DNA from 3 places in the Priestia sp. FSL P4-0332 genome. Region 3 is predicted to be linked to each of the others. Evidence: riboswitches for the same ligand, from Rfam matches in the RefSeq annotation. Region 3 holds a riboswitch; each other region holds the start of a gene.
The links. Region 3 has a riboswitch for S-adenosylmethionine ahead of MKY06_RS07125 (trans-sulfuration enzyme family protein). Riboswitches for the same ligand answer to the same signal wherever they lie in the genome.
Positions count from the first base shown of each region.

Region 1: linked by a shared signal. The riboswitch ahead of MKY06_RS25100 (phosphoadenylyl-sulfate reductase) and the one ahead of MKY06_RS07125 (trans-sulfuration enzyme family protein) in region 3 are both predicted to bind S-adenosylmethionine.
Region 2: linked by a shared signal. The riboswitch ahead of MKY06_RS08015 (MetQ/NlpA family ABC transporter substrate-binding protein) and the one ahead of MKY06_RS07125 (trans-sulfuration enzyme family protein) in region 3 are both predicted to bind S-adenosylmethionine.

Region 1 is NZ_JBBOUA010000001.1:4,777,973-4,785,714, forward strand. It holds gene MKY06_RS25070 (NAD(P)-binding protein) at 1-572, opposite strand, end outside; gene MKY06_RS25075 (sirohydrochlorin chelatase) at 553-1,320, opposite strand; gene cobA (uroporphyrinogen-III C-methyltransferase) at 1,334-2,113, opposite strand; gene cysC (adenylyl-sulfate kinase) at 2,205-2,804, opposite strand; gene sat (sulfate adenylyltransferase) at 2,817-3,968, opposite strand; gene MKY06_RS25095 (inorganic phosphate transporter) at 4,021-5,100, opposite strand; gene MKY06_RS25100 (phosphoadenylyl-sulfate reductase) at 5,120-5,833, opposite strand; SAM riboswitch class I at 6,088-6,190, opposite strand; gene cdaS (sporulation-specific diadenylate cyclase CdaS) at 6,504-7,130, shown strand; gene MKY06_RS25110 (VOC family protein) at 7,228-7,611, shown strand; gene MKY06_RS25115 (potassium channel family protein) at 7,679-7,742, shown strand, end outside.
Region 2 is NZ_JBBOUA010000001.1:1,581,169-1,588,910, reverse strand. It holds gene MKY06_RS08030 (APC family permease) at 1-335, shown strand, start outside; gene MKY06_RS08025 (methionine ABC transporter permease) at 447-1,112, opposite strand; gene MKY06_RS08020 (methionine ABC transporter ATP-binding protein) at 1,113-2,126, opposite strand; gene MKY06_RS08015 (MetQ/NlpA family ABC transporter substrate-binding protein) at 2,139-2,957, opposite strand; SAM riboswitch class I at 3,038-3,154, opposite strand; gene MKY06_RS08010 (transporter substrate-binding domain-containing protein) at 3,621-4,466, shown strand; gene MKY06_RS08005 (amino acid ABC transporter permease) at 4,504-5,205, shown strand; gene MKY06_RS08000 (amino acid ABC transporter permease) at 5,233-5,958, shown strand; gene MKY06_RS07995 (GH32 C-terminal domain-containing protein) at 6,028-7,742, opposite strand, start outside.
Region 3 is NZ_JBBOUA010000001.1:1,397,711-1,405,452, forward strand. It holds gene MKY06_RS07115 (spore coat protein) at 40-1,212, shown strand; gene MKY06_RS07120 (hypothetical protein) at 1,277-1,939, shown strand; SAM riboswitch class I at 2,107-2,224, shown strand; gene MKY06_RS07125 (trans-sulfuration enzyme family protein) at 2,296-3,441, shown strand; gene MKY06_RS07130 (trans-sulfuration enzyme family protein) at 3,425-4,606, shown strand; gene MKY06_RS07135 (hypothetical protein) at 4,642-4,908, opposite strand; gene MKY06_RS07140 (SIMPL domain-containing protein) at 4,971-5,630, opposite strand; gene putP (sodium/proline symporter PutP) at 5,863-7,341, opposite strand; gene MKY06_RS07150 (YhcN/YlaJ family sporulation lipoprotein) at 7,634-7,742, opposite strand, start outside.

The DNA.
Region 1 (7,742 bases), 3.4 Mb from region 3:
TGTTTTACTAGAGACAGCCGGTATTGATCATTGATAATTTCTGTTAATAACTCATGTTTACGGCTCTTTGACACATTCAATCTGTGGATAAGAACTCTGCATTCATACAAAAACTGTGTATACTGTGTGTAACTCTCATCATAATTTGAGGATAAGTCTTCTTTGATTCGTTTTGTCAACAAAGGACTAGCGCCATCTGTGGATATTGCTAGCGATAATCTCCCTCTAGAAAACTGTGCAGGAATCTGAATATTTCCATCGGAAAAACTGCTGGCCATATTAACCAACTGATCATTTTTAATATGCTGCTTAACAAACTTATTCACAGCTTGATCATTTGTAGCCACAACAATTAAAAAGACATTAAGTAAGTCTTCTTCTCCTACTTTTTTTCTTTTTACACGCAGCTGATCTTTAGCTTCCCACTCATTTATTTCGGCTGAAACAGTTGGAGCAACCACTGTAATGGCTGCTCCTTCTTGTAAAAAACCTTTAATTCTACGAGTTGCGATTGTCCCCCCCCCAACTACTAAGACCGAACGCCCCTTTAAATCAAGCATAACGGTATACATCGTATTGATTTCCTTTGCTCGATAATAACGTTTTTACTTGGTGACTTAAAATGTGTGCAAGTCCATCATGATAACCTAGGTAGTTGGCTAAGATAAACTGCTGGGCATCTGTTGATAGCTGCTCCAATTCTTCCTTAATTTCGTTCATTAAAATACCGGTAAACAAAAGGTACGGAAGAACGAATACTTGCTTATACGAAGTTCGTTTAGCAAGGTGCAGGCCTTCTTTTAAATTAGGAGAAGCTGCAGCTAAATAGCATGTGCTCACTTCTTTAAAAGCACCTTTCCCTTTTAGCAGTTGAGCTATTTCGTTAAAATCTTTTTTTACAGCAGGATCACTGCTTCCTCTGCCGACCAACAATACCATCGAATCTTCATGCTTATCCACATTGGTTTCCTTGATTCTCTCTACCAAGATATCAACAATTCGTTCGTCTACGCCGAACGGTTCTCCGTACAGCACTTCTACCTGGGGATAACGTTCATATACTTTGTGTATTTCTTCGGGTATATCATGCTTTGCATGCGCAGCTGTTAATAACAGAAGAGGCACAATTGCAATACGAGTAGCACCTTGTTCAATACATGCTTCAAATCCTTGTTCAATAGTGGGGGAAGCTAGTTCTAGGAAACAAACTTCTTGAATCGGTACATCTAGATTTTTTTTACATCTTTCAATAAAAGCAACTGCCTGATCAGCGCCTTCTTTTACGCGGCTGCCATGGCAAACATATAAAACTGCATCCATATAATCAACCTCTTTAGTAAGCTTCTTGTGCAAACGAATAGTAATGCTGTCCAGTCTTCTCAAACCAATTTAATCGGTCATGAAAATTCACAACTTCACCAACGATAATCATACTTGGATTTTCAATTTGTTCTTCTTTAACAATATCAACAATTGTACCAAGAGTTCCAGTTACAGTGCGCTGGTCCGCACATGTTCCCCAGTGAATCAATGCAATTGGCGTAGCTGAAGTTTTTCCGTGTTTCATTAACTGTTGGCAAATGTACGGTAAGTTCCGCACCCCCATATAAATTGCAAGAGTATCTACACCTTTGGCTAGGCTATCCCATTTGATTGCATCATGCTCGCTATCTTTACGATGACCTGCTACAAAAGCAAAGCTTGCGCTGTATTCCCGGTGAGTGACAGGGATTCCTGCATAAGCAGCGGCTGCGATGCCTGATGTAATTCCTGGAACAATTTCAAATGAAATGCCCTGCTGCACGAGAGCTTCTGCTTCTTCCCCTCCGCGTCCGAAAACAAATGGATCTCCGCCTTTTAAGCGCGTTACAATTTTTCCTTTTTTAGCGAATTTCACTAAAAAGTTGTTAATTGTTTCTTGCTTGAGGGTATGATAGTTCGGAAGCTTTCCGCAGTAAATGATATCTGCATCACTTTTAGCATACTCCAGCAGGTCCTTATTCACTAAACGATCATATAAGATAACATCTGCTTGCTGAATTGCTTTCAACCCTTTTAATGTAATTAAATCTGGATCTCCCGGTCCTGCACCGACTAGATATACTTTCCCCATGAATGCCTTTCACCCTTCCATCATTTCCACGTCTCCGCAGCGCTCCCACATTTTAATTTGAATTAGAACAGCGGACAAAGTCCGCTGTCATTTAGATAAATTTTCGGTTAGCTAAATATTCAATAACAGTTTGTACACATTCTTCTACAGACTGTGTGCTTGTATTAATTGTTAATTCAGGGTTAGCCGGTGACTCATACGGAGAATCAATTCCTGTAAAATCACGAATTTCTCCGCTTCTTGCTTTTTTGTAAAGGCCTTTTGGATCTCTTTTTTCACATTCTTCTAACGGACACTCCACGTATACTTCCAAAAATTCATTCCCCTCTAAGATCTCACGCACTTGAGCGCGGTCCTCTTGGAATGGAGAGATAAATGCTGTGAGTACCACTTGACCGCTGTCTACAAACAGTTTAGAAACCTCACCGATACGGCGAATATTTTCTGTACGATCTTCAGCAGAAAACCCTAGATTCTTATTTAAGCCGAAACGAACATTGTCACCATCTAATACATAGTTGCGAATATTTTTATCAAAAAGCGCTTTTGCCACTGCGTTTGCTACGGTAGATTTACCTGAACCCGAAAGACCTGTAAACCATAATACAAAACTGTGATGATTATTTTGCTCGCGTCTTTCCTCTTTTGTAATTCCAGCATCATGCCACGTAATGTTTGTTGATTTGTTCACTTCAACCGCTCCTTATTTTGAAGATACTTTTTGTTTTGCTAATCCTTTAATTAACACTTCAATTACTTCTTTACGGCTGAATGTGCTTGGTGGCACTTCTCCGTTACGAAGCATTTCACGTACCTTTGTTCCAGATAGAATCATATGATCTTCTTTGCTGTGAGGGCATGTTTTCGTTGATGCCATCGCTTCACACTTCTTGCAATAGAAGCTGTGTTCAAAGAATAAAGGTGTAATTCCTAATTCATCTGCTGTAAAGTTACTGAAGATTTTTTGTGCGTCATATGTTCCATAGTAGTCACCAACACCAGCGTGGTCACGGCCTACAATGAAATGTGTGCATCCAAAGTTTTTTCGAACCATTGCATGGAAAATAGCTTCTCTAGGTCCAGCATAGCGCATCGCAGCAGGGAAAACTGCTAAAGCTACACGATCGCTAGGATAATAGTTCTCTAAAAGTACTTCATAACTTTCCATACGGATATCTGCTGGGATATCATCTGACTTTGTTTCTCCTACAAGTGGATTTAAAAACAGGCCGTCTACAATTTCTAATGCCGTTTTTTGAATATATTCGTGCGCACGGTGAACAGGGTTACGAGTTTGGAATCCAACAACTGTTTTCCAACCGCGTTCTTCAAATGCTGCTCTTGTTTCAGTAGGATCTAGGTAATACTTTTCAAAACGCGTTTTAGGTGTACGTTCTACAAGTACGATTGGACCTGCTACATATACATTTGGGCGCTCCATCATTTTTTTCACGCCAGGATGAGCAAGTTCTGCCGTGCGGTACACGTTCTCCGCTTCTTTTTCTTTATTTGGCGTATATACTTCAGAAACTTCTAAAACACCATACGTTACGCCGTTTTGAACAAGTTTTACTTTGTCACCAATGTTTAATTCTTTAGCTTGCTCTTCTGTTACAGGAAGAGTGATAGGAATACTCCATACTGTTCCATCTGCTAAACGCATATTTTCAACAACTGATTGATAATCTTTTTCTCCTAAAAATCCTGTAATTGGGCTGTAAGCACCAATTCCAATTAGTTCTAAATCACTTAGGGCCATGTTATCTACTTCGATTTCTTTTGTTAATGACGTGTAGTCATATGTTGGTTGATATAAATTAATTAATTCTCCACCGTGTGCTTGAATTGTTGTCATTTTGTAAAATCCTCCTTAAATAATTAACACAATATAATAAAAAGCACTTGAATCACGCAGTCATTTTTTCTTTTTCCGACTGCAAGCTTGCTCTTTTTCTTCTAGTCGCTCTAGCTAAGCTTAAAACACCTGCTGTGGCAATACATCCGCTAGCTAGCACCACAAATGAATATAAGTCGCTTTCAAGTACTAATTTCACAAGAACATATGAGATTACGAGTGAAAATACAGGGGATACCACCCAAACCTTTAACATTTGAATGACCACTTCGCGCTGTTCTTTCGTGAATCCCGTTTTCGCTGCTCCTATTCCAATAATAGAAGACGTAGTGACCTGTGTAAGCGGTACTGGCAAACCAAACAGTGAAGCGACTGTGACAAGAGAAGCACCAGTACCCGAGATAATGCACCCTTCTCCTACAGAATAGCGAGTAATTTTTTTCCCGTTTGTTTCAATAACCCGGCCTCCTAGTAAAAGAGCTCCGAGCGCCACTGCCAATCCTCCTGCTATGACACCCGTTGTGGCATCCATTAATCCAGCTCCTACTAGAGGACCGACAGCATTTGCCACGTTATTCATTCCAGCTGAGAAGGCTTCAAAGAATCCCGTCGCTATAACTAAAATCGTTAAAACTCTTTTCCACTTTCCCTCTGCTTCTTTTTTATGCGCTCTGCGTTTTATCACTTTTCCAATCAAAAAAGCAATGACAAATGAAACTAGCGGAACAATAATCCAAAAAGACATGACAACTAAAAGTTTTTCCACATACAGAGATTGATAAGCTACGCCTACTCCAACAACTGAACCAACCGTTACTTCACTTGTTGATAGAGGAATACCAATTAAATTCGCGAAAAAGAGTGACAGCGTTGCAGCAGCCAGAATGATAATAACTAATTCTACTGACAGCAATTTTTCAGGTATGATACCTGAACTGATGGTTTTTACCACCTCACCGCCTCCGATAATGGCTCCGAGCACAATACCTACAGCACAGATGAACAGGGCTACTCTTCGCTTTTTAATCGCACCGGAGCCGTATGAAACGCCCATAGCTGCTGCTGCACCGCTTGCCCCAATATTCATTGCAAAAAAAAGCGCAATGATAAAGGCAACATATAAAAGCATCATTTATTCAGCTCTTTCGTATTTAAGATTCGTGTAATCCGCATTCAACTTTTTGTGTACCTGCCCATCTTCCTGAACGTAAATCGTCTACATTGTAGGCAGGTGCGGTACAGGGTTCACAGCCGATACTTGGGTAGCCTTGATCATGAAGTTTGTTATATGGCAAATCATGCTTATACACATAGCGCCAAATTTCCTTCCAAGACCAATGAATTAACGGACAAACTTTCACCTTCTTGAATTTCTCATCCTTATTAAAGTAATTCGTGCTGGCACGAGACTCAGACTGCTCGCGTCTCAAACCAGAAATCCACGCATCATAAGGAGCAAGAGATTCTCTTAATGGAATGATTTTTCGAATTTGACAGCATAAGTTAGGCTGACTCTTCCAAAGCTCATCTCCATGTTTTTCAGCTTGTTCTGCAAGAGTTAAATCCGGTTTTTTCATATGAATACGTAAATCAGGGAAGCGTTCTTTAATTGCATCAATCACTTCATATGTTTCTTTAAAATGAACGCCTGTATCTAAAAAGACAATTTCAGCATCTTTTTTCACTTTTGAAATTAAATCAATTAACACGATCCCTTCGATCCCAAAGCTTGATGCATAGATAATTGAATCTCCGTAGGTATCATACGCCCACTGCAATGCTGAAAGGGCTCCTTTTGTTTCATCTTCACTGTCGAACTCTGGAAACGTATCACTCCAGTTTTCGTACGTATATAAGTCTGCCATTTTCTTCACTCCAATTCTTAGTTATCCGCGTTATCCAATAAAAAAAGACGGTTTTACCCACTAGAATTGGATAAAACCGCCTCTAGTGTGTCTAGTCAGCGAAACTATTTAATTCTTACTTTGCTTCGACATGCCCAAAGATTTGTTTTAAGTCGGGGATTACAGTCATTGGTGTCCCTCCTCAAATTATCGCTTGCGCTATATCAAAATAAAAAGTCTTCCATATTGAAAGACTGGGTAGGCAATAAATTTTCACCTTATCTTTCAAAATGATACACACTTTGCTGGAATTAGCACCTTGCTAAGCAGGTTGCCGGGGTTCAGCGGGCCAGATCCCTCCACCACTCTTGATAAGCATTTTTTAAAAATTTTAGCATATTTAGAATATTTGTCAACATTAAAAATCATATATCCGATAAGAAAACTATACTTTAAATTCACAGAAATATCTATACTTTTATTTAAAACAACATATGTAAATTTAAACCAAATGTGAACATATCAGTTTATAAAACGCTTTCTTTTTTCTCCAACTTTTTATATTCTCTTGCTAAATAAAACATAAAACCTTTCTATAAAATTAATAAGGGATTTATAAGCTTTACGGATAATTCACCCACATTAGCACACATTACAGATAACACTGACTGACAGATAGGAGCTATATAAAATGGAGAGACAACCTTTTCAATTAGACGATACAATTAAAAATAATGTGCGAACATATTTACAGCAGATTTCAACTGAAGCCTCTAATTTAATTAAACATTTAGACACGAGTGATCATTGTATACTATGTGATTTTGAGGAGATGCGAAAGTTATTTCAAGATGTTCAAGCTACGGCTGCCTCTTATTACTTGCGTCATTACTTATCGCCTTATACATTTGAATATGCTGCTCTGTCCTTAGCTATTCATAACCTTTCTGAGAAACGTCACGGCGCTCTAATTGTCATTGAACGGGAACAAAATGTAGACCCTCTTATTCAAAAAGGAATGCCTATTCAAGCTCCTGTCAGCGCTACGCTAGTTGAGACGCTGTTCTATCCAGGGACACCCTTACATGACGGAGCCGTCCTAATTAGAAATAATCAGCTTATCTCAGCTGCTAATGTTTTACCTCTCTCGTCTATTATTTCAACGACCAAAAAAATGGGAACACGTCACCGTGCAGCCATTGGAATGTCGGAAAAATCGGATGCATTAATTTTAGTTGTCTCTGAAGAAACAGGCAAAATTTCGTTTGCACTTGATGGAAGCCTCTACCCTATTCACTCCAGCAAAAATATGATTTAAGAGCCCTTTCCTGATAAGCAGCCCTATATTGACTTCTATATCCTTTCTCTTTAATATATTTCATAGTTTTTACATACTATAGATACGGGTGATGCATATGACAATTTTAAAATTTGAACATGTAGGCGTTCAAGTAAAGGATATAGAAGAATCTATTGAGTTCTATACGCAAAAAGTGGGATTAGAGCTCATCGAAAAACTACCACATACCGATCCGTCTTTGAAGCTAGCTTTTCTAGGTTTAGAAGGCAATGTAATTGTAGAGTTAATTCAAGGGTATAACTCAAGCTTACCTAACGAAGGTAAAGTTCATCATTTTGCGCTGGCAGTAGACGGAATTGAAGAGGAGTTTGAGCGTTTAAAATCAGCAGGCGTTTCATTTGTGGAAGAAAACATTGTAACTTTGCCAAATGGAGCAAGATACTTATTTTTCTACGGTCCAGACAAAGAATGGATTGAATATTACGAAGTAAAAAGATAAAGATATCTTATACCTTCAGTGAAAAATGGTCATACTGTGGCTATGACTAATCACTGGAGGTTTTTTTATGATGGAATGGCTATTATTTCGACTTTTTCGTCGTTCTATTTTAGTGCGGCTTCTTTTTATTA
Region 2 (7,742 bases), 180 kb from region 3:
ATTGGGTCGTTGGATTTGGTTACGTAAGCACGCTAGGTACCATCCCTATTCTACTAATTTATTTAATGCTTAACTTAGCTGTTATATTTAATAAAAAAGAAAGATGGCCATTTCATCGTAAATTTATCTTTCCAATTTTAGGATTAGTAAGTATTAGCCTTCCTATTTGGGCTATGGTTCAACCTGGTCAGCCGCTCCCAACGGGTTACTTTCCTTGGGCAATATTAGCAGTATGTATAGTCAGTTTAATTTACTCGTGGTTTAAAGTAAGAAAAGGAAATTCTAAAGCTTCTGCTATAAATCCATTAGAACCATTCAGCACTCAACGGAAATAGTGATGAACAATTATCTGTCATTCACCCGTTAGTTATAGAAGAACTAAAGATTTGTTCCATTTAAATAAGAAGCTCACGCACCTAGAATGCGTGAGCTTCTTATTTTTATAGTCAGCTGTCTTTTTTTAATTTCCTTGCTGAATAATTCCCCAAGGACTGTATCAACTGAACAATAACAATCAAAATTAAAATGGTTGTATACATAACAGTGGGCTCAAAACGTAAGTGTCCGTATTGAAAAGCAATGTCTCCAAGCCCTCCTGCTCCAACAAGCCCTGCCATCGCCGTCGCCCCAATAAGACCAATAGTAGCTATTGTCAGCCCAAGAATAATACCTGAACGTGCTTCTCTAACAACAACATACCAAATAATTTTTAGTGTTGAGATTCCCATTGATTGATAAGCTTCTATAATACCTTTATCTACTTCAAGTAATGCAGATTCCATTAACCTAGCTATATAAGGGGCTGTATACACAACTAAAGGGACAATAACACCTTGTACGCCAATTGTAGTACCTGCAACTAGTTTAGTGAATGGAAGGATGAAAAATAATAAAATGATAAAAGGAATGGATCGAATAATATTAATAATCCAGTTGCACGTTCGATATACCCACACATTTTCAGCTTGCCCACCTGGTCTTGTCATTACTAAAAAAATTCCCATTGGTAAACCAATGATGATGGCAATAATTAACGAGATAATGGTCATCGTAGCGGTTTGTAATAAACCTTCCCAAATTACACTTCCCCACTCATTAAAGAAAGCAGCCATTTAGTTTACCTCCTCTACAATTACGCCTTGATTTGTTAAGTATGTAATCGCTTGTTCATATTCTTCCTTTTCACCACGTAAATGAACGAGTAACTTACCAAGAGTGTGGTTTTTTAGCTGTTCAATTCCCCCTGCTAATATGCTTGGCAATACATTAAATTTCCGAGAAACTAAAGCTAAAGCTGGTTCTTCTGAAAGCTCATTTCCAACAAAGTGCAAAGAAACCAGCTTACCGGTACTGCGATAAGACGCCATTATTTCAGACGGAATAGTGAAAGTATTTTCAGATTCTACAAAGCGCTTTGTTGTCGGATGCTTAGGGTTAGTAAAAAGGGAAACGACTGTACCTTGTTCTACGACGTATCCATTTTCCATAACTGCAATTCGGTCACAAATGCGTTGTACCACCTTTAACTCATGCGTGATTAAAAAGATTGTTAATCCAAGCTCTTTATTAATCTTTAACAGTAAGCTCAAAATGGCTTCGGTCGTTTCGGGATCAAGTGCACTAGTTGCTTCATCGCTTAATAAAATCTCAGGTTCATGCGCTAGCGCACGAGCAATAGCAACACGCTGCTTCTGTCCGCCGGAAAGTTGTGAAGGATAATGATTTTGTTTATCTAAAAGTCCTACGATTGATAAATATTTTTCTACGCGCTCCTGAATTAATTTTTTGTTTACGCCTTCTAGCTTTAATGGAATCGCTATGTTGTCGTAAACTGTTGCCGTTTTTAATAAATTGTAGCCTTGAAAAATCATGCCGATTTTCCTTCTCGTTTTCTGCAGCTCTTGCTTACTTAGCTTTGATAGATTTTTTCCATCAATGATGACCTCTCCAGAAGTCGGTTTTTCCAATAAATTAATGCAGCGAATTAATGTGCTCTTTCCAGCTCCGCTATATCCAATAACACCGAATACTTCACCTTTATTAATCGTTAACGAAACATCTTTAACAGCTTCTACCGCTTTTCCGTTCACTTTATAGGTTTTAGAAGTTTTCTTCAGTTCAATCATTCTAGCCCCTCCTTAAAATGCCGGTACAACAGAACCTTTAAATTCTTTTTCTATGTATGTACGAATTGTATCTGAATGATAATATTTTTCTAGTTTATCAATAATTTTATCTTGTTTATTCTCTGTACGGACAACAAAATAGTTTGGATATGGATTATTTTTTATTTTTTCATGATAGATTGCATCATCATTAATCGATAAACCCGCTCCCATTGCAAAGTTTGTATTAATGGCTGCTGCAGCTACCTCATCCAACTGAGAAGGAAGTTGAGACGCCTCTAGTTCTACGATTTGAAGATCAAGCTTATTTTCAGCAACATCTTTTTTAGTAGCCGTTGTTTTCACACCATCTTTTAATTTAATAACTCCTGCAGATTCAAATAGTTTGAGCGCGCGGTATTCGTTGCTTGGGTCGTTTGGTACTGCAATTTTGTCTCCTTTTTTGAGCTCACTAACATTTTTTAAGCTATTTGCATAAATACCCATCGGGAATGCTACTGTTTTGAACACATCTGTAATCTTATAATTTTTATCTTCCACTTGCTGCTTTAGAAAAGGCAGGGTTTGATAGTTATTACTATCTAAATCATGTTGATCTAATGCTGTATTAGGAGTGTTATAGTCATTAAAGACTTTTACCGTAATATCAATACCATCTTTCTTGGCTAATTTTTTCACCTGATCTGCAATTTGCTGGTGAGGTCCACCCGTTACACCGATTGTAATCTTTTTCGAATCTAATGCTTGTGCTTCTGTTTTACTGCAGGCTGCTGACACCAACAGCGATGCTGCCACTAAAGTAAGTCCAATTGCTTTTGTTACTTTTTTCATGTTTTTATTCTCTCCTTTATTTTCTCCATAAAAAAACGCCTCCCTTAAAGATTAAGAGAAGCGATAGTTTACGATCGGTTCTCTTATCTTCCAATGCACATAATATGCACATTGCTGGATTTAGCACCAAAACAATACGTGTATTGTTGGGTTGCCGGGCTTCAAAGGGCCAGTCCCTCCACCGCTCTTGATAAGAGTTGTTTTTATAAAGTTTTATTTACATTAATTTAACTTTATTATCCGAAAATTGTCAATGTTTATTTTTAATATAATTTTCAGTATAGGAATAATAAAAGATTTATATAAGAAAACTCAATTAAAAGATGATTTGTATAACTTATGATTTCTCTTTTCTTATTCTTATATAGTGAATAGCTTTCTATTACTTAAGCAAGAATACTTTTCTTTGCATTTATGACATTGACAAAAACAGGAATACATCGATATAATTCATATTAATTCTATCGGTAATATATAGTTTGTGGAATTCCAAATCTTATTTAAAAATTTTTTACTGTTAGAATATACTTCCTCTATTGTAGTAGTAAGTATATGTTCACTGCCTACTGGATCACCAATGGCACCGAAAAAGCTTTTTAGCAGCTTTTTCGGTGCTTTTTTATTATTCGTCACACAGAAATTAGTATCGGGAGGAATAAAACGATGAAAAAATTATACTTTACTTTAGCTTTTGCAATTGGACTTATTATGGCTTTAGGAGGATGCTCTCAAAGCTCTAGCTCAGAAAATAGCGATAAAAAAGTAGTCAAAGTTGCTTTGAGTGATGAAGTAAATCCGCCTTTTCTATTTACGAACGACCAGAATGAGCCTGTTGGATATGATATGGATTATTTAAAACAGCTTGAAAAAAAGCTTCCGGAATACAAATTTGAATATACGCTTGGGGAAGAAGAAACAAATTTGGTAGGTGTCTCGACAGGAAAATATGATTTCGCCATCAATTGGTTCTTTAAAAACCCTGAACGTGAAGAAAAGTTTCTTTATCCTGCACATGAATATGGTTATTCTTTAACGGCCTTAGTGACACAAAAATCACGGAATGATATCAAAACACTTGACGATATGGTAGATAAAAAGTTTCCACCCGTATCTGCTACAGGTGGATTGCGCGCTATTTTGAATGCTTATAACAAAGAACATGCCACTAAGCCTTTAACATTAGAAAGCATTGATAACCCTTCTACGGCAGAAAACTTAAAGTTAGTGGATAAAGGTAAAGCGGATGCTATTTTTTTAAACGTAACAACATTTAACGAAGTACAAAAACAGCTCAAATTAAATTTAAAAGTAGGAGGCATTGTATCAAAAGAACCAACTTGGTTAGTCTTTAATAAAAATAATCAAAAACTTGCTGATGAAATTGATAAAGCGACAGTCAAATTAAAAAATGACGGGACGCTAGAAAACTTGGCTGAAAAATGGTTTAAAGTAAATTTCTTTAAAGACTTAAAGTATATTAATCAGCAAAACTTCAATTTCCAAGATTAAATGAGTATAAGAATTCATCATTAAGGCGGGGTGAGATATGATTAGTACTGATTTTCATGATTGGTTAAAACTATTGTGGCAAGTGGTAGATAAACTTCCTTTAACACTATTTATGTTAGGCCTTTCTCTACTTTTTTCGTTGCTTTTAGGTTTCGTGATTGCCCTGATACGCATTCAAAAAAAGCCTGTTCTTTCTAAAATGGCTACCATCTATTTATCTTTTATGCGCTGTACACCGCTGCTTGTTCAGCTGTTTCTTGTATACTTTGGCCTTCCTCAGCTGCTGCTCCTTGTCCATATCGACATTAACAGCTGGAGTCGCATCACTTTCTTGGTGATTGCTTTTTCCTTACATACTGCCGCTCCTTTATCAGAAGTTATTCGTTCAGCATATCTCTCGATTGATAAAGGGCAGTTCGAAGCAGCGTATAGTATAGGCATGAACTATTTTCAATCCTTAAGAAGAATTATCCTTCCTCAAGCGTTTGTAGCAGCACTACCTAATTTAGGAAATGCTACGATTTCATTATTAAAAGATACTGCACTTGCTTTTAGCATTGGGATTATTGATATTATGGGGCAAGTTCGCCTTATTTTGGGCAACAACTATGGAATAGGAATGTTTGAAATTTATGTTACGATTTCACTTGTTTATTGGAGCATGTGTATCGTAATTGAAATCATAGTCAGTTATTTAGAGAAACATCTTAAAAAAGGCAGGGTCAGCATCTCTAAATAACCTGCACTAGTAAAGGAGTGAACATGATTGCCTATTATTGATTTGCGATTTGCTTTGGAGCAAACTCCTGAAGTCTTAAAAGGTGTGCCTTTAACACTAACAATATCGATCATTTCAATGGCGTTAGGAAGTATTTTTGGTCTTTTCATTGCGGGATGCAGAATATATAAAATTCCACTGTTAAAGCAAATAGCTGTTATATACGTCTCATTTATGAGAGGCACTCCATTGCTCGTACAGCTCTATGTATTTTTCTACGGAATCCCTATTTTTATAGAATTTCTAAACGAGACTCAAGGATGGCACTTAGGTGGGGATACTATTTCACCTTTAATTTATGCTTTAATTGCGTACACATTAAATACCTCTGCTTATCAATCAGAGGTATTCCGTTCTTCTATTCAAACCATTGACCGTGGTCAATTTGAAGCTGCATATTCAATAGGAATGACTACTTTTCAAGCTATTAAAAGAATTATCTTCCCCCAATCTTTAGTAGCCGCTATTCCTAACCTTGGAAACATTTTTATTAGTTTAATTAAAGCCACTTCTCTTGCTTTTGCGGTAAAAGTAGTTGAAATTATGGCGATATCTAAGGTCATCGCCAATGATGGGTATAGATATTTAGAAATGTATCTGGTCGCTTCACTTATTTACTGGATTCTTTGCTTTTTCTTTGAAAGGCTGTTTGTAGTCATTGAGAAAAAGCTTAGTTATTATGAATTAAGAGAAGAAGTGCGTTCAGCTTCTTAGGCCCCCTAGAAAAATTACTATAAACTGATCAAGAAAGCTGCCTTAGTAAACGGCAGCTTTCACAATCCCTTAATCCACTATTTCAAGCTTCACTTCATTAAACAAACTAGTAGAATTCCACACATTCAACCCCGCATAGCCTTCTGAAAAGGTATGGTCCACTGCATCAATCACAAGCTTATCATCGAGATAAACTTGAATGTGTTCTCCTTCAGCCGTTACTTTCAAGCGATAATCCGTATTTGTCTTTAAATCCAACTTTCCCCCATCATCGTAAATAATGAGATCCTTGCCTATTCCGTCTCTAAACGCAATGAGTTTTACTTGATTATTAAGCACATCTACATTCGCAGCATAAGCGTTATTTGCCTGTTCATCCGAACGGAATACTAGCGCTCCTGCTCCTGTAGAATTTGAAACAGAATCGGCTAACACCTTTATCTTTGCCTCATATATAAAATTCTTTGCTTTTTCTGATGATAAAGCAAAGGCATCTTCTTTGCTTCGTCCTTGTTTTCCATTAATCGTATCGGCCCATAGTCCGCTAATGCTTTTCCACCCTGATAAGTTTGTATCAACAGGACTTTTATTCCAAATAGATTTTAATGGATACATCTTTAGAGAATTCAATTTTACACCTCCTCCTTTGCTATAAAGCCTTATTTTATTGCTTGAAAGCTTTGGAAAGAGCTGATCTGTTATTACTTCAGTGCCGTCATTACCAAATACTTCTACAGATGACTGGTCTACAAACATATGAAGCTTAACCTTTCCGTCTTTTGGAAGCATGGAAACAGAGTGTTTGTCTTTCACATTTTCACCAAAATCAAAACTTCCAGAGTTTGTTCGGTCAACAAATAATCGCTGCTTGTTTACGTTATAGCTGACTTTTGTATTTTCACTGCCTTCTTTTTGAATTTGAAAACCAAATTCTTGTGCATCTGTATTTGAAACATCGAATTCTGCAATGATTTCATATTTGTTTTCCTGTATGCCTGAAAGAAGATTTTTGTTTTCAGTAACCATCAGATTCTTCAACACCTTTTTTTCTTGCTTATTGCGAATTGAATCAATTGAAACAGGTATTTGTTTTAAACGAAGCCCTTTTGCTGTGTTGGTGAGTTCTATTTTTCTTGGGATTGACATAGAGCTTCTCCAAGTAGTAGTTGGGGTATTGTTGGCATATTGCCAGTTGCTCATCCAGCCTAGCCAATACTTTTCTCCGTTATCTCCTTCAACTCCGCTCCAATCTACAGCAGCATAAAAGTCGGCACCATAATCTGTCCAAAGCACTTCCTCTGGCGGGTTTTCATTTTTAAATGTTTTTCCGTCAAAATCACCAACAAAGTACTGCATACCTGAACCTCCAGCTGACGCTCCATCATTGATGCTGACCTGCAGCACCCATTTTTTCTTTGTGCTGTCTCCATCAACCGGCAGTTCAAGTAAAGTAGGACACTCCCAAATCCCTCCGTTGCTTCCATGAGTTGATTTCACCCATTCTCCTGACACAGTATTCCAATCTGAAAGCTCTCCGCCTTCCCTTTGTTTAACTTCCTCCGGTTCTTTTGCTACACTGTCTACTTTATCCGGCATTTTTTCTGTATTAAATACATTAACATCATCTAGATTAATATGCCCCCATCCGCCTACAGCTTGATCAACGGCTTTAATGTACAGTACTTCTCCTATATACTTAGAAGCATCCCACACGTAGGGCTGATACTTTTCATCTGCAAACTTTGTATTCGCTTGACGAATCAATTCTTTATCGTCAGATGCTC
Region 3 (7,742 bases):
TGAATGACCAATATGGATGACTAACAAGGAGGAAAAAGAATGGAAAACTATTATTATTATTATGGGCAAAATCAAGGTCAAGATTCAAATCCAAACCGAAAACGCAGCCACAGCAAAAATGCAAATCGAACTGATAAAGGCTATTCTTCGCAGTTTAAACCTTTAAAAGGAAGAATGGTGACTGTTTATCGAGGAGGTCCTGAATCAAAAACAGGTTATTTACTTGATGTTCAGTCTGATTATTTAATATTAGCAGTAGAAAACGATAACAATAATAACAATGATGAAAATAATAATGAGGGAAATAGCAACCAAAACAACCAAAGCAACCAAAACAACCAAAATAATCAAAATAATCAACAAGAATATACTGTTGTATATTATCATTTATCCCATGTTAAGAGTATTACGGAAGATGCTATGTCAAATTCAGCACAGACGTTTACCGGGTTTGATAATGACGGTACTTTAGAGTTGTATAGAGGCAAGACATTTGCTAGTACTTTATCATTACTGAAAAGTAAATATGTTCAAATAAATCAAGGGGGTCCTGAGAAAAAAGCAGGCCAGCTCCTTGACGTATTAGGTTCGTCAGAGTCTGCTTACCTTGTATTACTGTCGGAAGATGATGGTATCGTCTATATCAATGTTGAACATGTAAAAAGTATAAGTGAATATCAAAACAATAATAACAATAATAACAATAATAATAACAATAATAACATTCAAATGAATAATCAATTTGCTACAAATCAGGAACCAACTTATATGAAATCAAAAAACTTTAATAATTTATTTACTCATCTATCACACAAATGGGTATCGATCAACGGCGGCGGTCCAGAAGCTGTAGAAGGTGTATTGGTGCAAAGTCGGAATGGTACTTTTACCCTTGTTCAGGACAATCAAGTATTACGCTTACAGCCAAGACATGTTAAAACCATTTGTGTAGGAGCAAAAGGATCTTTTAAACAAAATAATAATCAAGATGATGAGCAGAAAGAGGAAAATACAAATACTGAAGACGGAGGATCAACGGAAGGCGTTCCAGAAGGTCGTACAGGAAGAAGCCGCCGCACAGGTTCACACTCGTCAGGAAGAAGCCGCCGCACAGGTTCACACTCGTCAGGAAAAAGCCGCCGCTCAGATTCACACTCGTCAGCGTCAAGAGAGCAAGTCATCCAAACAAAAAATTATCGTTGGAAAGCATAATGAATAAGAACAAAAAAGGTGCTTATAAAGCACCTTTTCTGTCATATAGGAAAGAGGGAGGAGAATGAGTATAAATCGTTATATTAATAAAATTGTAGAAGTAGATATTTCAGGGAAAACTAAGTTTATTGGCAGACTTGTTGACTTAGGGTTAGATGTCATGATTTTGTATAATGGACATGATTATTTGTATATTCCTCTTTTACACATGCATCGTTTGCGAGAAGTATCAGAAGAAGACTATACGGTTTTACGTGAAATAGAAGAGAACTTGATAGAAGAAAGTCAGCGAATTTCTTATCGTAATATTTTACAGCAGGCAAAAGGGAAATTTATTGAAATTTATGTAACGGGAGGGAAATCATTGCATGGCTATATCACAAGCGTGCTGAATGATTATCTTGTGTTTTATTCTCCAGTGTATAAAAATGTCTTTGTTTCTCTACATCATTTGAAATGGCTTACCCCTTACAGTAATGAGTTAACCCCTTATTCTTTAAGTGACAAAGAGCTCCCGGTAAGGCCCGCCTCTGCACCTTTTGTCAGAAACTTTGAAGAGCAGCTTAAAAAATATGAAAATCAACTGGTCGTATTAGATTTAGGGGATCAATCAGAAAAAATTGGCGTACTTAAAGAAGTTTCTAATAATATTGTTGAACTAATTACGGCAAATGGAGAAAGTATGTATTGGAAGTTAGCTCACGTAAAATCTGTGCACTTGCCTTAGAAAAAGAGACCTGGCTGTCGTCTCTTTTTTTTATGTGCTTATCAGGACAAGTATATTGAATAAACAAATGAGATGATTTGAATTTTTTAGAAAATTATGTTGACAATAAAGAAAATCTTTATTAAAGTTATTAACAACAAACGTTAACCACCAACAATTATATAGAACTCTTATCAAGAGTGGCGGAGGGACTGGCCCTGCGATGCCCGGCAACCATCAAATGAAACATTCATTTGAACGGTGCTAATTCCTGTGGAACATCAGTATTGTTCTAACAGATGAGAGAAATCGTGTATAAACGAACACTCTTCCATCTGTGAAGAGTGTTTTTTATTTTGAGTTAAGGAGAGAAATAGATGAAAATTGAAACTTTATTAGTTCGTTCAGGAGTAGGTCGCGACCCTTCAACAGGTTCTATTACAACACCCATTTATCAAGCATCAACATTTGCTCATCCTGCTTTAGGGCAAAGTACAGGATTTGACTATGCACGTACGGCAAATCCTACTCGTACAGCATTGGAAGAAGCAATTGCTGCTTTAGAAAAAGGAGAAGTAGGAGTAGCATTTGCTTCAGGAATGGCGGGCGTAATGGCAGTTTTAGCACTATTTAAAAACGGAGATCATTTAATTGTATCAGAAGATTTATACGGAGGAACGTACCGAGTACTAAATGAAATCTTTTCAGAGCAAGGAATTACTGTTTCGTACGTCAACACAGCCCATCTCGAGCAAGTAAAAGATGCGCTTCGTCCCAACACGAAAGCTTTATTTATTGAAACACCTACAAATCCAATGATGCACGTGACTGATTTGCCCGAAGCAATTGCGTTAGCTAAACAGCATGATTTGCTTACTATCGTTGACAATACATTCATGTCCCCTTACTATCAGCGTCCTTTAGAGCTTGGAGCAGATATTGTGATACATAGTGCGAGCAAATACATTGGGGGGCATAATGATGTAGTTGCTGGTCTTGTAGTCGCTCGATGTAGTAGCTTAGGAGAGAAAATTCGTTTTTATCAAAATGCAGCTGGGGCAATCTTAGGTCCACAAGATAGCTGGTTGTTGTTGCGCGGTGTTAAGACGCTAGCGCTTCGTATGGAAAAGCATAACGAAAACGCACTGAAAATTGCAAATTGGCTTACTGCTCATGATCTCGTAGAAAAAGTGTATTACCCTGGTCTTGAAACACATCCAGGCTATGAAATCATGAAGAAACAAGCGACTGGATTTGGAGGCATGATTTCTTTTGCTGTCTCACACCCTGACATCGTGTCCACGCTTTTGGAAAATGTTAAAGTTATTACATTTGCAGAAAGCTTAGGAGGCGTGGAAAGTTTAATGACATTCCCAGCTCGTCAAACACACGCTGATATTCCCGAGGAAATTCGAAATCGTGTTGGAGTAACAAACTGTTTACTGCGATTATCAGTTGGAATTGAGCACGCAGATGATTTAATTAAAGATTTGAAGGAGGCATTTGATGCATACCAACAATAATAAACATAGATTCGGTACGAACTTAATTCATGCAAATACAGGAATTGACGGTCATTTTGGAGCGGTTAACGTACCTATTTATCAGGTATCTACATTTAACCAAGAAGATGAGACGAACAACGGCCGCTATGACTATTCTCGTTCAGGAAATCCAACTCGTGAGGCTTTAGAAAACACCATTGCTCAGCTAGAAAATGGATACGCTGGTTTTGCTTTTTCATCAGGTATGGCTGCTATCTCATCGGTGTTATCTATTTTTGAATCAGGGGATGAAATTTTAGTTTCACACGATACGTACGGCGGGACATATCGTGTATTAACACGGTTATTTTCAAAGTTTGGTATCAAAACAACTTTTGTTGATACAACGAAGGTTGAGAAAGTAGAAGAAGCAATCACAAAAGATACGAGAGCTATTTATATCGAAAGCCCTTCAAATCCATTTTTACAGGTAACGGATATTAAAGCAGTAGCAAGTTTGGCGAAGGAGCGCAATCTCCTTACAATTGTAGATAACACGTTTTTAACACCTTATCTACAGCAGCCGATTGACCTTGGTGTAAATATTGTGATTCATAGTGCTACAAAATATATCAGCGGTCACAGTGACGTCATTGGCGGTCTAGTTGTGGTAAGCGATGAAAAGCTAGCAGAAGAAGTAAAGTTTGTACAAAATGCTTTTGGTGCTATCTTAGGACCACAGGATTGTTTTTTACTGCTTCGAGGAATTAAGACATTAAAAGTTCGTTTAGATCAGCAGTTAAAAACAGCGCTGCAGTTTGCAAAGTGGCTTGAAGAACAATCTCTAGTAAGCTGTGTATACTATCCAGGCTTAGAAAGTCATCCAGACCACAAGCTGATTTCAGAACAAGCAAATGGATACGGAGCTATGATTTCTTTCCAAGTACAGGATGAAAAAGTAGCACGACATATTTTACAAGGAGTGAAATTGGCTTCAATTGGCGTTAGTCTAGGTGCAGTTGAATCCATTCTAACGCATCCTGCAACAATGTCTCATGCAAGTATCCCAAAAGAAGTACGTGAAGAAAAAGGAATTACTGATTCACTTCTTCGCCTTTCAGTAGGGTTAGAGGAATTCGAGGATTTGAAGCAAGACTTTGACGCCGTTTTTCAAAGCTTAGAAGAAAAAGCGTTAATTAAATAAAAAAAGGACTTCCATCAAGGAAGTCCTTTTTATCGTTATATACAGCTATCTAAAAGGTTTGTGTATAGGGACGTAAGCGCAACTTTTTCATCAGAGGAGAGACTGCTGTTTAGAATTCTTTTTATGCCAAGATGATATTTTACATGCGGTGTTTGCCGGACGCGTGGATGAGTCATTTCATCCTTTAAATCTTTCATAATGGCTTCGTGAAGCTGATCTTCACTTGTCATGGCTTGTTTAGAAGCGAACGAACGGTTCAACCATAGGGTTTGATAAGCTGCTAGTAAATGTTCAGAAGTCATTGTGCAAAGTGCTCCTTTAGATTAGTTTCTTCATTATAATAATCTATAGTTTACCATAAGTATTAATACGTGTACGTAACTTTTACAGAAGCAGATACAGTCAAGGACTGAGCTTGAATAGGGGGAGAGGCCGCTAATAACTTAGGCGAGGAGCCAGATGACTGATAGACGGATCCTTCTTCGATTAAAATAGGGATTTGGTTAATAGGAAGCTGCAGCGTGTTGGCAATGGTAAAGGCCTTTTCCTTAGCGTTAAGCAAAGCTTTACTTATCGCTTCTTGTTCATATTTATCATCATTTGTAACGCGGAATTGAAGGTCTTGCGCTACGTTGGCTCCGCTCGAAAACGTAGCATTATAGACGTCGCCCGCTTGTTTTACATCTTGTACTCTTACTCTAAATAAGTGCTGTACTTCGTATCCTGTAAGAGTCGATTTTCCATCGCTATAATCATATTTAGGATTTATGGTGAATGAAGCCGTTTCAATTTGCTGGTCATTAATTCCAAGGTTTTTTATCTCTTGCAGCAGAGTATTTGAAACAGCTGAATTTTCTTTTAAGGCTTCTTGAACGTCTCGGTTTTCCGTGCGCGTTCCAATCGTCATGGAAATTTCATTTGGAACTGCTGAAACACTTCCTTCACCAATTACTTTAATTTCTCTATTTTGTGTATCTACGCGCAGTTGCTGTGTAGGTTCATACGGGAAATAAGAATGTTGCATACCAAAAACCTCCTTTATTGATCTTTAGTATATATATGATAAGAAAAGGAGATTAAAAACAAAAAGAGATTGAGACATAACTAAATCAACCGCTAGAAGCACCTACATACATGAAACCTACATTCACCATACCAATAAAAAAATCCGAACGAATTTGATTCTTCATCAAGAATCTAGATTCATCGTTCGGATCTTCCTTCAACTAACATACTTTTCTTCAGCTTCTTTTTGTTTATTTCGATTCTTTTATTAAGATTTCTTTCATTTCAATGAATTGATTTTGAACATCGTTTGACGGTTTCTTTGTTAGTAAACTTACAATAATAACAGCTAATAAGCTTAAAAAGAACCCAGGAATCATTTCGTAAAGGGCATCCTTCAATGGAGTATTTACCCAAATTAATACTGTAGCAGCACCTACAATCATCCCTGCAAGTGCTCCCCATCGAGTCATACGCTTCCAGTAAAGACTTAGTAAAATAGCAGGACCAAAAGCTGAACCAAATCCAGCCCAAGCATATCCAACCAGCCCTAAAATCGTATCACTAGGTTTTAAAGAAAGCAAAATGCCAATAATTGCAACACCTAAAACCGCAGCTCTTCCAACCGTCACAAGCTCTTTGTCAGAGGCCTTGCGTCGGAAAAATGTTTTATAAAAGTCTTCTGTAACAGAGCTTGCCGTTACAAGCAGCTGAGAAGAAATGGTACTCATAATTGCCGCTAGTAAAGCTGCATATAAAAATCCAGTAATTAACGGATTGAAGAGTATATCCGCAAATTTAATAAAAATAGTTTCAGGATCTGCTAGTTTCATACCCGTTTTTTCTACATATGCAATTCCAACAAGCCCTGTCAGCATAGCACCAATAATAGAAATAATCATCCAGCTCATTCCAATACGACGTGCGGGTTTTAACTCCTTAACAGAAGAGATAGCCATAAAGCGCACGATAATATGTGGCTGTCCGAAATAGCCAAGTCCCCAGGCTAAGAAAGATATAATACCTAAAACGGTCGTACCTTTAAAAATGTCAAGGTATGCTGGATTAATGTCCTGTACAATATCCATTGTTGTGTTAACGCCTCCAACATTGGTGAAAGCTACAATGGGTACTAAAACTAAGGCAAGAAACATAATAACACCTTGAACAAAATCTGTTAAACTAACGGCTAAAAATCCGCCGAAAAGAGTGTAGGCAATAACAACAGATGCTGTTACGAACAAGCCAATTTGATAATTTAAACTAAATGCCGATTCAAATAATCGTCCACCTGATACCATACCAGCTGAAGTGTAAAGAGTGAAGAAGATAAAGATAACGATTGCTGATACTGTTCGAAGAACCTTGGCATGGTCGCCAAAGCGATTTTCAAAAAAGTCTGGAATTGTAATGGAGTCGTTCGCTACTTCCGTATAAGTGCGAAGGCGCGGAGCAAGGATTAAATAGTTTAAATAAGCACCTATAGACAATCCTACTGCTAGCCATACGCTAGAAAGGCCCGTTACATACATGGAGCCAGGAAGACCCATTAACATCCACCCACTCATATCCGAAGCGCCAGCTGAAAGGGCGGTAACGGCTGGACCTAGCCCGCGTCCTCCTAACATATAGCCAGCTACATCTTCAGTGGTTTTTGTATAGGCATACCATCCTATTCCGAGCATTCCTACAAAATAAATGCCGAGTGAAATATAAACCCCAATATCCACAAAATCTCCCCTTTATGCATTTTTTATGCATGGGATAAGCAACACATCCCATGAAAACGTCTTATGGTTTTTAAAACTAACAAACTTTTCCTATACTATCAACCCGTGAAATCGTAAATTTTCTAAGTCTAAAATCCCCCAAACCTTTATACAAAAGAAATGAAATCGTTTTCAAAATAAAGTAAAATAAAAATATTCAGAAATTTATCAGCGTATTTTTTATGCAATATTTTATGCAATAGGTAAAATAAAAAGAGCATTTTATAAAATGCTCTTTTGACATTCATGTATATTAGCGTGAATTCGGGAATACGCGTCGAACAACTTCGGAAAACTCGTTAAACAGTCCAGAAACTGGTTTGCCCGTTTGAAGCTTGTCTACATATCCGTTCATACGGTTT